2 regions of the Shinella sp. WSC3-e genome follow, and region 1 is predicted to be linked to the other one. Evidence: riboswitches for the same ligand, from Rfam matches in the RefSeq annotation. Region 1 holds a riboswitch; the other holds the start of a gene.

The links. Region 1 has a riboswitch for FMN ahead of ribB (3,4-dihydroxy-2-butanone-4-phosphate synthase). Riboswitches for the same ligand answer to the same signal wherever they lie in the genome.
Region 2: it holds a riboswitch for FMN, as region 1 does, so the genes downstream of both, AABF56_RS10605 (6,7-dimethyl-8-ribityllumazine synthase) here and ribB (3,4-dihydroxy-2-butanone-4-phosphate synthase) in region 1, are expected to answer to the same signal.

The regions. Positions count from the first base shown of each region.
Region 1 is NZ_OZ000531.1:464,301-470,543, forward strand. It holds gene AABF56_RS25335 (D-serine ammonia-lyase) at 121-1,452, shown strand; gene ribB (3,4-dihydroxy-2-butanone-4-phosphate synthase) at 1,534-2,169, opposite strand; FMN riboswitch at 2,259-2,405, opposite strand; gene AABF56_RS25345 (SDR family oxidoreductase) at 2,466-3,254, opposite strand; gene AABF56_RS25350 (sugar ABC transporter ATP-binding protein) at 3,269-4,756, opposite strand; gene AABF56_RS25355 (substrate-binding domain-containing protein) at 4,778-5,710, opposite strand; gene AABF56_RS25360 (ABC transporter permease) at 5,829-6,243, opposite strand, start outside.
Region 2 is NZ_OZ000530.1:2,134,972-2,141,214, forward strand. It holds gene AABF56_RS10595 (ABC transporter permease) at 1-226, shown strand, start outside; gene AABF56_RS10600 (ABC transporter ATP-binding protein) at 236-1,297, shown strand; FMN riboswitch at 1,422-1,571, shown strand; gene AABF56_RS10605 (6,7-dimethyl-8-ribityllumazine synthase) at 1,637-2,140, shown strand; gene AABF56_RS10610 (helix-turn-helix transcriptional regulator) at 2,339-3,136, opposite strand; gene AABF56_RS10615 (ABC transporter ATP-binding protein) at 3,333-4,412, shown strand; gene AABF56_RS10620 (polyamine ABC transporter substrate-binding protein) at 4,443-5,606, shown strand; gene AABF56_RS10625 (ABC transporter permease) at 5,799-6,243, shown strand, end outside.

The DNA of each region.
Region 1 (6,243 bases):
GTCATTCCCGGCACGCGCCTTGCCAGGTCGAGATCGCCGCGGCTATCGCTACCCCCTGAAGACCGGCACGCCGCCGCCAATGGCGCGGCGTGCGCCTCCCACCCGAAGCAGGATCACGACATGGCCATCCATCTCCCCGACAATCCCGCCCGCTCCGATGTGCTGGCGGCGCGCCCGACGCTCTGGACGAACCCGCACTACACGGAAAACGCCATCGCGGACGCGACGCTTCCCGTGCGGCCGTCGGATGTGGGCGAGGCGCAGGAGAACTGGCGGCATCTCGCGCCCTTGCTGGAAGCCTGTTTCCCCGAACTGCAAGCCACGAACGGCGAAATCCGCTCCGACCTCGTGCCGCTGGAGGCCATGCGCAAGGCGCTGGGCTATGACGGCGCCGAATTCGGCACCCTTCTCGTCAAGGCGGACAACGCCCTCCCCGTCGCCGGGTCGATCAAGGCGCGCGGCGGCGTCTACGAGGTCTTCCTGTTCGCCGAACGGCTGGCCCGGCGCGAGGGCCTGCTGAAAGCGGGCGAGGACATCCGGCGCCTCGCCGGACCGGACGCGAAAGACTTCTTCTCCCGCTACACCATCGCCGTCGGCAGCACCGGCAATCTGGGGCTCAGCGTGGGCGTCGCGGCCCGCGCGCTCGGCTTCCGGGCGACGGTCCACATGTCCGCCGACGCCAAGGCGTGGAAGGTGGAGCGGCTGACGCGGCTCGGCGTCGCGGTCGTCAGGCACGACGCCGACTATACGACGGCGGTGGAAAATGCCCGCATCGCCGCCGAGAGCGATCCGGCGATCTACTTCGTCGACGACGAGCAATCCCGGCAGCTTTTCCTCGGCTACAGCGTCGCAGCGCTGGAGCTTGCTGGGCAGCTCCAGGCCCGCGGCATCGTCGTCGATGCCGGACATCCGCTGTTCCTCTACCTGCCCTGCGGCATCGGCGGCGCGCCGGGCGGCGTCGCCTATGGCGCGAAGACGGTCTTCGGGGACAATGTGCATTGCTTCTTCGTGGAGCCGCTTCAGTCGCCCTGCGCGCTGGTCCATCTCATGAGCGGTTCGGCGGATCTCGTCTCCGTTTACGATGTCGGCCTGACCAACCGCACGGAGGCGGACGGCATGGCCGTCGCCCGCATGTCGGCCTTCGTCGCCACCGTCATGCGCCGCATGCTGGCCGGCGTCTTCACCGTCGACGACCCGTCCCTCTTCCGCTGGCTCCTGAGCGCCCACCAGAGCCAGAACCTGCGCCTCGAACCCTCCGCCGCCGCCGGCTTCGCCGGCCCGGACTTCCTCGTGAAGCACCCGGCGGGCAAGGAATTCTGCGCGCATCGGCAGATCGGCGACCGGCTCGCCCAGGCAACCCACGTCATCTGGACCACCGGTGGCGCCTTCGTGCCGGAGGACCAGTTCCAGGCATTCCTGCGCACGGCGAGCGAGATCGGCGGGACGAACTGACGGTTGGCGACACGTCTTGCCTGGATCCACGCGGCCATATCCCGGCGCCTATGCGCCGGGATATGGCCCCTGGCCGGACAACTACGCGGCCACCGCAGGCGTATCGTCGCGGCCGGCGGCGATGTAGGCGATGAGGTCCTCGATGCTGATCAGCGGCAGCCGATGGGTTACCGCAAAGTCGATCAATTCGGGCAACCGGGCCATCGTGCCGTCATCGTTGGCGACCTCGCAGATCACGCCCGATGCGGTCCTGCCTGCAAGGCGCGCAAGATCGACGGCGGCTTCCGTATGGCCCGGGCGACCGCGCACGCCACGCGGATGGGCGCGCAGGGGGAAGATATGGCCCGGGCGGGCGAAGTCTTCCGGCCGGCTCGCGGGGTCCATGAGCGCCTTGACGGTTGCGGCGCGGTCGGCTGCGGAAATGCCGGTTGTCGTGCCGGGAAGGTAATCGACGGAGACGGTGAAGGCCGTATGGAGATATTCCGTGTTCTGCGGAACCATCAGCGGGACGTCGAGCGCATCGAGCCGCTCGCCTTCCATCGCCACGCAGATGAGGCCGCGGGCGTGTTTCATCATGAAGGCGATCGCCTCCGGCGTCACCGCATCCGAGGCCACGATGATATCGCCCTCGTTTTCCCGGTTTTCGTCATCGACGACGACGATCATGCCGCCGCGCACAAGGGCAGCGATTGCGTCTTCAATTTTCGAGAGTGCCATTTCATTGCCTTTCAAGGGTTGCCGATGCCGGCGTTTCAATCCCTTGGGCGAACAGGCCCGCGACCGCCCGGGAAAGGGCGGTTTTGCAGACATGTCCTCTTCCATCCGGACTGTGACCGTCGGCTCCGGCATCGCACCGGATCTGCTGACCTTCCGCGTCAACGGAAGCGCTCGCGGGCTCCCGGATCGCTCCGGATACCGCCGGTGGGGAATTTCACCCCGCCCTGAGAACAGGCGTAAATAAGGAATTTTCGCCGGGGGATGCAAGAGGCCTCGTGCGGCCGGCCCCGGGAAAATCACCAGCAGCAGAAGCCGCCATCAACGAGAAGGTCGACGCCGGTGACGAAACTCGCCGCATCCGAGAGCAGGAAGACGGCGGGGCCGACCATCTCGTCGACGCTGGCCATGCGCTGCATCGGCGTCTGCTCCTCGAAAAGCTTCGTCTGGTGCACCATTTCGGGCCGGGTGTTCATCGGCGTCGCGGTATAGCCGGGGCTGATCGTGTTGACGCGGATGCCGCGGCCGACCCACTCCATCGCCATCGACTTGGTCATGTGGATGACGCCCGCCTTGGAGGCGTTGTAGTGGCACTGGCTGAGGCCGCGGTTGACGATGACGCCGGACATGGAGGCAATGTTGACGATGGCGCCGCGGCCGGTCTTCAGCATGGCGCGCGCTTCGGCCTGGCAGGAGAGGAAAACGCCCTTCAGGTTGATGTCCATCATCGTCTGGAACTGGCTTTCCTCCATCGTCTCCGCCGGATTGGCATTGGCGATGCCGGCCGCGTTGACGGCGAGCGAGAGGGCGCCGAGCTCCGCCTCGGTGCGGGCGACGGCCTCGGCGAGCGCCGCGCCGCTGGTGACGTCGGCAGCGACCTGGATGCTGCGGCGCCCGGCCCGCGCGATGAAATCGGCCGTCCGGGCAAGCCCGTCGTCCGTGCGCCGGTCGAGCAGCGCGACATCGGCGCCGCACTGGGCAAGGCCGATGGCGATGCGCTGGCCGATGCCGCTGCCGGCGCCCGTGACGAAGGCGACATTGCCCGAGAGATCGAACATTTTCGGCGCGTTGAGCGTGATGTCGGACATGATTTCTTCCTTGTTCAGATCGTTGCCAGTTCCATGACCGAGACGTCGTTGGCGTCCTCGCGGTTCAGGATGCCGGCCTGCTTGCCCTGGGCCATGACCATGATGCGGCTGGAGACGCCGAGCACCTCCTCGAGGTCGGAGCTGACCACGATGACGGCGACGCCCTGGCGCGCCAGGTCCATGATGAGATCGTAGATCGACGAACGGGCACCGACGTCGATGCCGCGCGTCGGCTCGTCCAGCACCACGACCTGCGGCTTGCGCGCCAGCCATTTGGCAAGCACCACCTTCTGCTGGTTGCCGCCGGAGAGCTCGCCGGCATTCTGCCCGCCGCGGCCCTTCACGCCGAATTTCCTGATGTAGTCCTCGGCGAATTCGCGGATGCGGCGGGTGGAGAGCCAGCCGTTGCGGGCGATTTCCCCGAGATTGGCATAGCCGATGTTTTCCGCGATCGAATGGTCGAGCACCACGCCCTGGAGCTTGCGATCCTCGGGCACGAGGACGATGCCGTTGCGGATCGCATCGATCGGCGAACGCGGCGTGACGGGTTTTCCGTGCAAAAGCACTTCGCCGGCGGAAATCGGGTCCGCGCCGGTGATGGCGCGGACAAGCTCCGTGCGGCCGGCGCCCATCAGGCCGGCAATGCCGAAGACCTCGCCCTTGCGGACGGAGAAGGTGATGTCGCGAAACGCCTTCGACGGCGAGGAAAGGCCGCGCACCTCCAGCGCCACCTCCTGCGTCGGGACGGGGAGCGCGGGGAACATGCGTTCGAGCGAACGACCGACCATGGCCTCGACGATGGTGCGGATCGGCACGTCGCCACGGTCGAACTCCTGCACCTTGGCGCCGTCGCGCATGACGACGATGCGGTCCGTGATCTGGCGGATCTCTTCCAGCCGGTGCGAGATGTAGATGATGCCGACGCCTTCGGATTTCAGACGCTCGATCTGGCGGAACAGCGCCTGCGTCTCCTCGCCGCCGAGCGCGGCGGTCGGCTCGTCGAGGATGAGCAGGCGCGCGTTGAGCGTCAGCGCCTTCGCGATTTCGATGAGCTGCTGCTTTCCCGTCGAAAGCCCTTCGACGGGGCGGTCGGGCGCGACGTCGAGCCCGAGGCGCTGGAGGCCGGCGCGTGCCTTGTCCTCCATCGTCTTGCGGTCGAGCCGGCCGGATTTCATGGGATAGCGGCCGACGAAGACGTTTTCGGCAATCGAAAGCTTCGGCAGCAGTTTGAGTTCCTGGTGGATCATGCCGACCCCCTCGTCCATGGCGGCGCGGGGATTGGCGGGGGCGTAGGGCTTGCCGAGCCAGGTCATTTCTCCGGCGGAGGGCTGGACGGTGCCGGAAATGATGTTCGACAGGGTCGATTTCCCGGCACCGTTTTCGCCGAGCAGCGCCACGACCTCTCCCGGATGGATGTCGAGATCGACACCGTGGAGGACCTTGATCGGACCGTAGGATTTCTGGATCCCGCGGAGCGACAGGATGGGAGAGCGGTTCGTCATGGCGCTGCTGCCTTCGTGCTGTTACGGGTGGACCTTGACGAATTCCGGCGCGTTCTCGCAGGTCGTCAGCACGGCGTTCGGCGTCTGGCGCTCCTCGACCTTCTCGCCGGCAGCGACGGCGAGCGCGGATTCGACGGCGAGAACGCCCATCTTCTGCGTGCTCTGCGTGGCGGTGGCGATGAACGGGCCCGTGCACTTGGCGAGGTATTCGAGCGCCGAGACATCGCCGTCATAGCCGCCGATGATCACCTTGTCGGAGAGGTTGGCGACGTCGACCGCCTTGGCCGCGCCCATCGCGAGGCCGTCAGCCTGGCCGAAGATGATCGTGATGTCGGGATTCGCCTGCAGCATGTTCTGGGCGATCGTGAAACCTTCGTCGGCCGACCACATGTTGCTCCATTGCTGGTCGACCAGCTCGACGCCCTGGTTCTCGTCGATGGCGCGCTTGCAGCCGGTGAAGCGGTCGACTTCCGGCGTCGTGCCCTTCTGGCCGTGGATGATCGCCATCTTGCCCGAACCGCCCGCCTTGCCGATGATGTACTTGCAGACTTCATAGGCGGATTCGACGCTCTCGCCGGCGATGAACGTGTCGCCCGGGGCACCCTCGGGCGTGCGGTCGACGTTGATGACGGGAATGCCGGCCTCGCGGGCAAGGCGGGTCGGCACGGCAGCGGCGGCGGCACCGGCCGGGATGTAGATGAAGGCGTCGATGTCCTGCGTCATCAGGTCCTGAACCTGGCTGACCTGGGTGTTGGTGTCGTTCTTGGCATCGACCACGACCACCTCGATGCCCTTTTCCTTGGCATGCTTCTCGACGCCGAGCTTGATCTGGTTGAAGAAGTCGGCCTGCAGGTTCGGCACCGCGAGGCCGATCTTCTTGACCTCGGCGGCGGATGCGGGAAGCGCGAGGACGGACGCGGCGCTTGCCGCGATCAGCAGTCTGGACAGTTTCATGGTTTCTCCTCCGGTTTGCCCGGCAGCCCCCGCCCCTGCAGGAAGCCGCCTTCCTTTTGCCGGCCCGCACCATTGCGGGCCGTTTTCGCCACCCCGCCGGCGGCGGGGGTGAACGGGGTTACTTGCGCTTGCGGTAGGTCTCCGCCGTCACGGCGAGCACGATGACCGCGCCGATGATGACCTGCTGCATGAAGGGCGAGACGCTGAGCAGGTTGAGGCCGTTGCGCAGCACGCCGATGATGAGGACGCCGATGATCGTGCCGCCGATGCCGCCCGTGCCGCCCGAAAGCGAGGTGCCGCCGATGACGACCGCCGCGATGGCGTCGAGCTCGTAGGAGACGCCCGAGGACGGCTGGACGGAGTCGAGGCGGGCGGCGAGCACCATGCCGGAAAGGCCGGCAAGGAAGCTGCACACGACATAGACGAGCACGGTGGCGCGCTGGACGTTGATGCCGGCAAGGCGCGCGACCTCGGCATTGCCGCCGATGGCATAGAGCACGCGCCCGCCATGGCGGTAGCGCTGATAGAGCAGG
Region 2 (6,243 bases), on a different replicon from region 1:
GGTGCTGTCGGGCGCGTTCCTCACCTTCGCCATCGTCATCGGCGAGTTCACCATGGCCGCCCTGCTCAACCGTCCGGCCTTCGGTCCCTACATGCAGCTGCTCGGCGCCAACCGCGCCTACGAGCCGGCCGCGCTTGCGGTCATGTCCTTCGCGCTGACCTGGGGCTGCCTCGGCCTGATCCAGCTTGTTTCCCGTTTCCAGAAGGGCGCGCAGAGCGCGACTTAAGGACTTTCCATGAGCTTTCTCACCCTCACCAGCCTTCAGAAGTCCTTCGGCCCCGTCCAGGTGGTCAAGGATTTCAACATGTCGATCGAAAAGGGCGAGTTCATCTCGTTCCTCGGCCCGTCGGGCTGCGGCAAGACCACCGTGCTGCGCATGATCGCCGGCTTCGAGACGCCCTCGGGCGGCGCGATCACCATCGACGGCAAGAGCCAGCAGAACCTGCGCCCCAACCAGCGCAATATCGGCATGGTGTTCCAGGCCTACGCCCTCTTCCCGAACATGAACGTTGCCGAAAACGTCGCCTTCGGCCTCAAGGTCGCCGGCCGGCCGAAGGCCGAGATCGACGCGCGCGTCAAGGAGATGCTCGGCCTCATCAAGCTCGACCACCTCGCCGACCGCTACCCCTACCAGATGTCCGGCGGCCAGCAGCAGCGCGTGGCGCTCGCCCGGGCACTCGCGCCCAAGCCCCAGGTCCTCCTGCTCGACGAACCGCTCTCCGCCCTCGACGCCAAGATCCGCGTGTCGCTGCGCGAGGAAATCCGGCAGATCCAGCAGCAGCTCGGCATCACCACGGTCTTCGTCACCCACGACCAGGAAGAGGCCCTGTCGATCTCCGACCGCATCGTCGTGATGAACGCCGGCAAGGCGGACCAGATCGGCAAGCCCGCGGACATCTACAACCGTCCCGCCACCCGTTTCGTCGCCAACTTCGTCGGTACGCTGAACCTCATCGAGGCGAAGGTCGTCGATCCTGCCGCCAACCGCGTCTCGATCGGCGATCAGGGCGTGACGCTGCGCGAGCCGCTCGGCAATGCGAAGGCCGGCGACACCGTCTCGCTGGCGCTGCGCCCGGAAGCCGGCTCGACCGCCCCCGACGCCAGGGGCGACACGGCGCTGACGGGCGAGGTCGTCTCCTCGAACTTCCTCGGCTCGGTCATCCGCACCCGCATGAAGGTCGGCGACAGCATCATCTCCTTCGACATGTTCAACAGCCCCGGCCTCGTGCCGCCGACGGTCGGCGAGACGGTCACGCTGCGCTTCACGGCCGGCGATCTCCTGGTCATCCGCGACTGAGCGTGCAGGCACGGCCGCGAAGCGGTTTTCCAGGTTTCGGCCGTGCTTTGGAAAAATCTGTCGTGAATTGCGTCTTTTGCGTCGCCCGCGGATTTGATCTGCGGGCTTTCGCCGGCTAGTCTCCCATCGTTCTCAGGGCGGGGTGAAACTCCCCACCGGCGGTATCGGGCGTGAAAACCCGGAGCCCGCGAGCGCCTTGCCCCAAAGGCAAGGGTCAGCAGATCCGGTGCGATGCCGGAGCCGACGGTCACAGTCCGGATGGAAGAGAGCAAGCAGGAGCCACCCGCCCGCAGCGGCGGGGTCGCGTCCTGCGTGTTCGCCCAAGGGGACCGTTGCAAAATGGCTCAACCCTTGAAAGGCCTCGACATGAATGTGAATGCCACCCCCGCCGCCCGCATCGCCGTCATCCGTGCCCGCTGGCACGCCGGCATCGTCGACCAGGCGGTCGATTCCTTCGTCGCCGAATGGACCGCGCTCGGCGGCCGCGCCGAAGAGGTCGACATCATCGATGTGCCCGGCGCCCTCGAAATCCCGCTGCATGCCCAGCTTCTCGCCCGCACCGGCCGCTATTCCGCCATTCTCGGCGTCGCCCTCGTCGTCGACGGCGGCATCTACCGCCACGATTTCGTCGCCGGCACCGTGGTGGACGCCATCGTGCGCGTCGGCCTCGACACTGGCGTGCCGGTGCTCTCGGCCGTGCTGACGCCGCACAATTTCCAGGAATCGGACGCCCACATCGCCTTCTTCCGCGACCATTTCGTCATCAAGGGCAGGGAAGCCGCCAACGCCGCCCGCCAGATCATCGACGCGCGGGCGCAGGTCGCGCTGGCGACGGTCGCTTGAATCACGATTTGAAGACGCGAAATCGATCCGTCAGGATAGGCCCGCAAGCCTTTGAAAAGACTTGACGCAGCCCGGCAGCGATGCCGGGCTTTTCCCTTGCACCTCCCTCTCCTCCGTCATCCTCGGGTCAAGCCCGAGGATGACGGAGGAAGAAGGAGAGTGGTCCCGCCTTCGCTAACGACGCACCGGCCGCCCCGCCTACCCCTGAAGGTTCTTCAGATAGATCGACAGCAGCTGGATCTGCGAGGAGATGCCGAGCTTGCGGTAGACGTTGCGGCGATGGACCTTCACCGTGCCGGTGGAGATGTCGAGCTTCAGGCCGATCGATTCCGACGAGTGTCCCTGCAGGACGAGCTCGATGATCGAGGCCTCGCGGTCCGTCAGGTTCAGCTTGCGCCACACCCTGTCGGCCGCGCTCAAGGGCTCGCTCCGCCGCCCCCGCCCCTGGCCCGTCTCCGCGAAGCGCCCGGCAAGCCCGCTCCAGGCGCGCCGCACCACGGCGGCGACGAAGGGTTCTGCATCGCTGAGCAGGGCGAATTCCGGCGCGGGGAAGACGCCGGTCTTCTCGCGCCGCATCAGCGAGACCACCACCGTCACGCCGTCGTCCACCGGCACGAAGAAACCGATCTCCTCGGCAAGCCGGGTCTGCGAATAATAGGTGCGGAAATATTCGCTGGAGAAGAACCGGTCCGGCGCCAGCTCCCGCATGCGGAAGACGCCGGCGCGGCCGGCGCGCGTCGTGCGGTAGAACGGATCGAGCAGGTAGGGTCCGGCCTGGTAGAGCGTCACGAAGACGTGGTGGTCGTCCGCATCGAAGGTGCTGAAGAGGTCGATCGGCCGCGCCTTCTCGTGATAGGCGAAGATGACGATGTCGTCGAAGCGCACCAGCGCCCGCATCATCGCAAGCAGGGTCTCTCCGGTCTGCCGGTCGGAGCTCTCCGGCGCGCCGGCCCAGTCGGCCAGGGTGCGAAAAAGTGCCGTGAAATCGACCCGCATGGCGCCGCTGCTCCCCCGATTTCCCCCGCGGCAGCCGGAATGGACTGCCGCCGGATATACTCCTTCCACAGCCGATTTACGGATAAAATACCTCTCTCGGGGTATATACCACCCATCGGCCGCTGACTAGCATCCCCCTCGACGGTGGCCAAGGCGGCAGAGATCGCCAAGAGACCAACAACCGCAGGGAACAGACGTGACATCCGCCCCAACGAACGACATCGAGTTCCGTTCGGTGACCAAGCGCTATGGCGCGGTGACCGCGGTCTCCGACATCAATCTTTCCGTGCCGAAGGGTGCCTTCGTCGCGCTTCTCGGTCCGTCCGGCTGCGGCAAGACCACCTGTCTTCGCATGATCGGCGGCTTCGAGCAGCCGAGCGAGGGCGAGGTGCTGATCGCCGGAAAGGTCGCCAACGGCGTTCCGGCCTATCGCCGCCCGGTCAACATGGTCTTCCAGCACTATGCCCTCTTCCCGCATTTCGACGTGGAGAGGAACGTCGCCTACGGGCTGAGGCAGCTGCGCCCGAAGCTGCCGGCGGCGGAGATCGCCCGCCGTGTCGGCGAGGCGCTGGAGATGGTGCGCCTCACCGGTTTCGCCGGGCGCCGCATCCATGAGATGTCCGGCGGCCAGCAGCAGCGCGTGGCGCTCGCCCGCGCGCTCGTCAACAAGCCCTCCGTGCTGCTGCTCGACGAGCCGCTCGCCGCGCTCGACAAGAAGCTGCGCACCGCCATGCAGATCGAGTTGCAGACGCTGCAGCGCGATCTCGGCATTACCTTCGTGCTCGTCACGCACGACCAGGAGGAGGCGCTGTCGATGAGCGACCTCGTCTGCGTGATGAGCGCCGGCCGCATCCGCCAGCTCGCGACGCCGCAGGAGGTCTACGACCGGCCCGCCGATCTCTTCGTGGCCGATTTCGTCGGCAAGACGAACCGTTTTGCCGGCACGCTGGAAACCGGCGGCACCGTGCGCCTCGGCAATGGCGCGGCCCTGCCCGCCGCGCGCGCCGATCTTGCGCCGGGCGCGGTCACGGTCGCGCTTCGCCCCGAGGCGATCCGCCTTTCGCGCGGCGCGGCCGGCGCGACCACGCTGGAAGGCACGGTCACGCATCGCATCTTCCTCGGCTCGGCCGCCGAATATTCCGTCGCCGTCGACGGGCTCGGCGACCTGCTCGTCACCGCCGAACGCCACAGCCAATCGCAAAACGACCTCGTCGCGCCGGGCGAACGGGTCGCCATAAGCTTCGATCCCGGCCAGACGCATATCTTTCCGGCCTGAGGGAAACAGGCCCAACAGGGGAACAGCATTATGTCGAAATGGTTCAGAGAGAATGCCCCGATCAGCGCTCGGGAACTGACGGACGAGTTCATGCGGCTGAAACGCGGCTCCGTGACGCGCCGCCACTTCCTCGCCGTCACCGGCCTCGGCCTTGCCGCCGCCGTGCTGGCGCGCCAGCCCGGCCTCTTCACCGGCGAGGCGCACGCGCAGGAAGACCTCGGCTCCGCCATGTCGCTCGCCACCTGGCCGAACTACCACGACCCGGCGACCTTCGAGGCCTTCACCGCCGCGACGGGCGTCGCCGTCGAGGTCAACGTCTTTGGCTCGAACGAGGAGATGCTGGCCAAGCTCCAGGCCGGCGGCACCGGCTGGGACCTCTTCGTGCCCACCAACTACACGATCTCCACCTATGCCGGCCTCGGCCTGATCGACCCGCTCGACCTTGCCAAGGTGCCGAACTTCGACCCCGGCACCCAGAACACCCGCTTCACCAACGAGGGCACGGTCGACGGCAAGGTCTATGCCCTGCCGAAGAACTGGGGCACGACGGGCATCGCCGTCAATGCCGACAAGGTGAAGTCGAAGGTGACGAGCTGGAAGGAGTTCTTCGAGGTCGCCATGACCGAGGCGGACGGCCGCGCCATGGTGCACGACTACCAGCTCACCACGATCGGCAACGCCCTCGTCTCGCTCGGCTTCTCCTTCAATTCGGTCAAGCCCGAGGAGCTGGCCAAGGCCGAGGAACTGCTGATCAGGGTCAAGCCGCACCTCTACGCCATCAACAGCGACTACCAGCCCTCCATGCGCGCCTCCGACGCCTGGATGACCATGTGCTGGACGAACGACGGCGCGCAGCTCAACCGCGACATCCCGGAAATCCAGTTCGCGCTCGGCTCGGACGGCGGCGAGATCTGGTCGGATTTCTACGCGGTGCCGACAAGCGCCACCAACAAGCCGGCCGGCTACGCCCTGCTCAACTTCCTGATGGACCCGCAGAACGCGGTGAAGGAGCACATCGCCAACGGCGCGCCGACGACGGACAGCCGCGTGCTCTCGCTGCTGCCGGCCGAAATCACCGGCAACAGGATCGTCTATCCCGACGAGGCCGCCCTGACCCCGCTCGAATTCGGCGCCGCCGTGACGCTGACGGACCCGGCCCGGGCGGAGCTGATGGCGCGGTTCAAGTCGGCGTAGCGGAAAGCCCCTCATCCGGCTGCCGCCACCTTCTCCCCGCAGGCGGGGCGAAGGGTATGCGGCGCCCGCATCATTCCCTTCGAGAGGGAACGGGACGCAGCCACACATTTCCTTCTCCCCGCCTGCGGGGAGAAGGTGGCCGGCAGGCCGGATGAGGGGCGACCCTCGCATGTTGCAACAGGATCAACCGCAATGCCCCTGACGATGACGACGAAAAGACGGCTGGTGACGGCGGCGCTGCTGGCGCCGACCTCCGCCTGGCTGTTCGTCTTCCTCGTGCTGCCCTTCATCGCCATGCTGGTCTTCTCCGTCGGCGAGCGCGGACCGGCAGGCGGCTACCAGGCGGCGTTCACCTTCGCGCAATATGCCAACCTGCCGGCCCGCTCCGCCGCCTACTGGAACACCCTCATGCTTGCGCCCGCCGGCGCCTTCCTCTGCCTCCTCGTCGCCTATCCGACGGCCTATTACCTCGCCGTCAAGGCGAGCCCGCGCCACCGGCTGCTGCTCGTCTCGCTGGTCGTCGTGCCGTTCTGGACGAGCCTGCTCGTGCGCACTTATGCCTGGATGTACATCCTCGGCTCGCGCGGCATTCCCAATCTGCTCGACATGATCGGCATTGCCGACGTGCGCCTGCTCA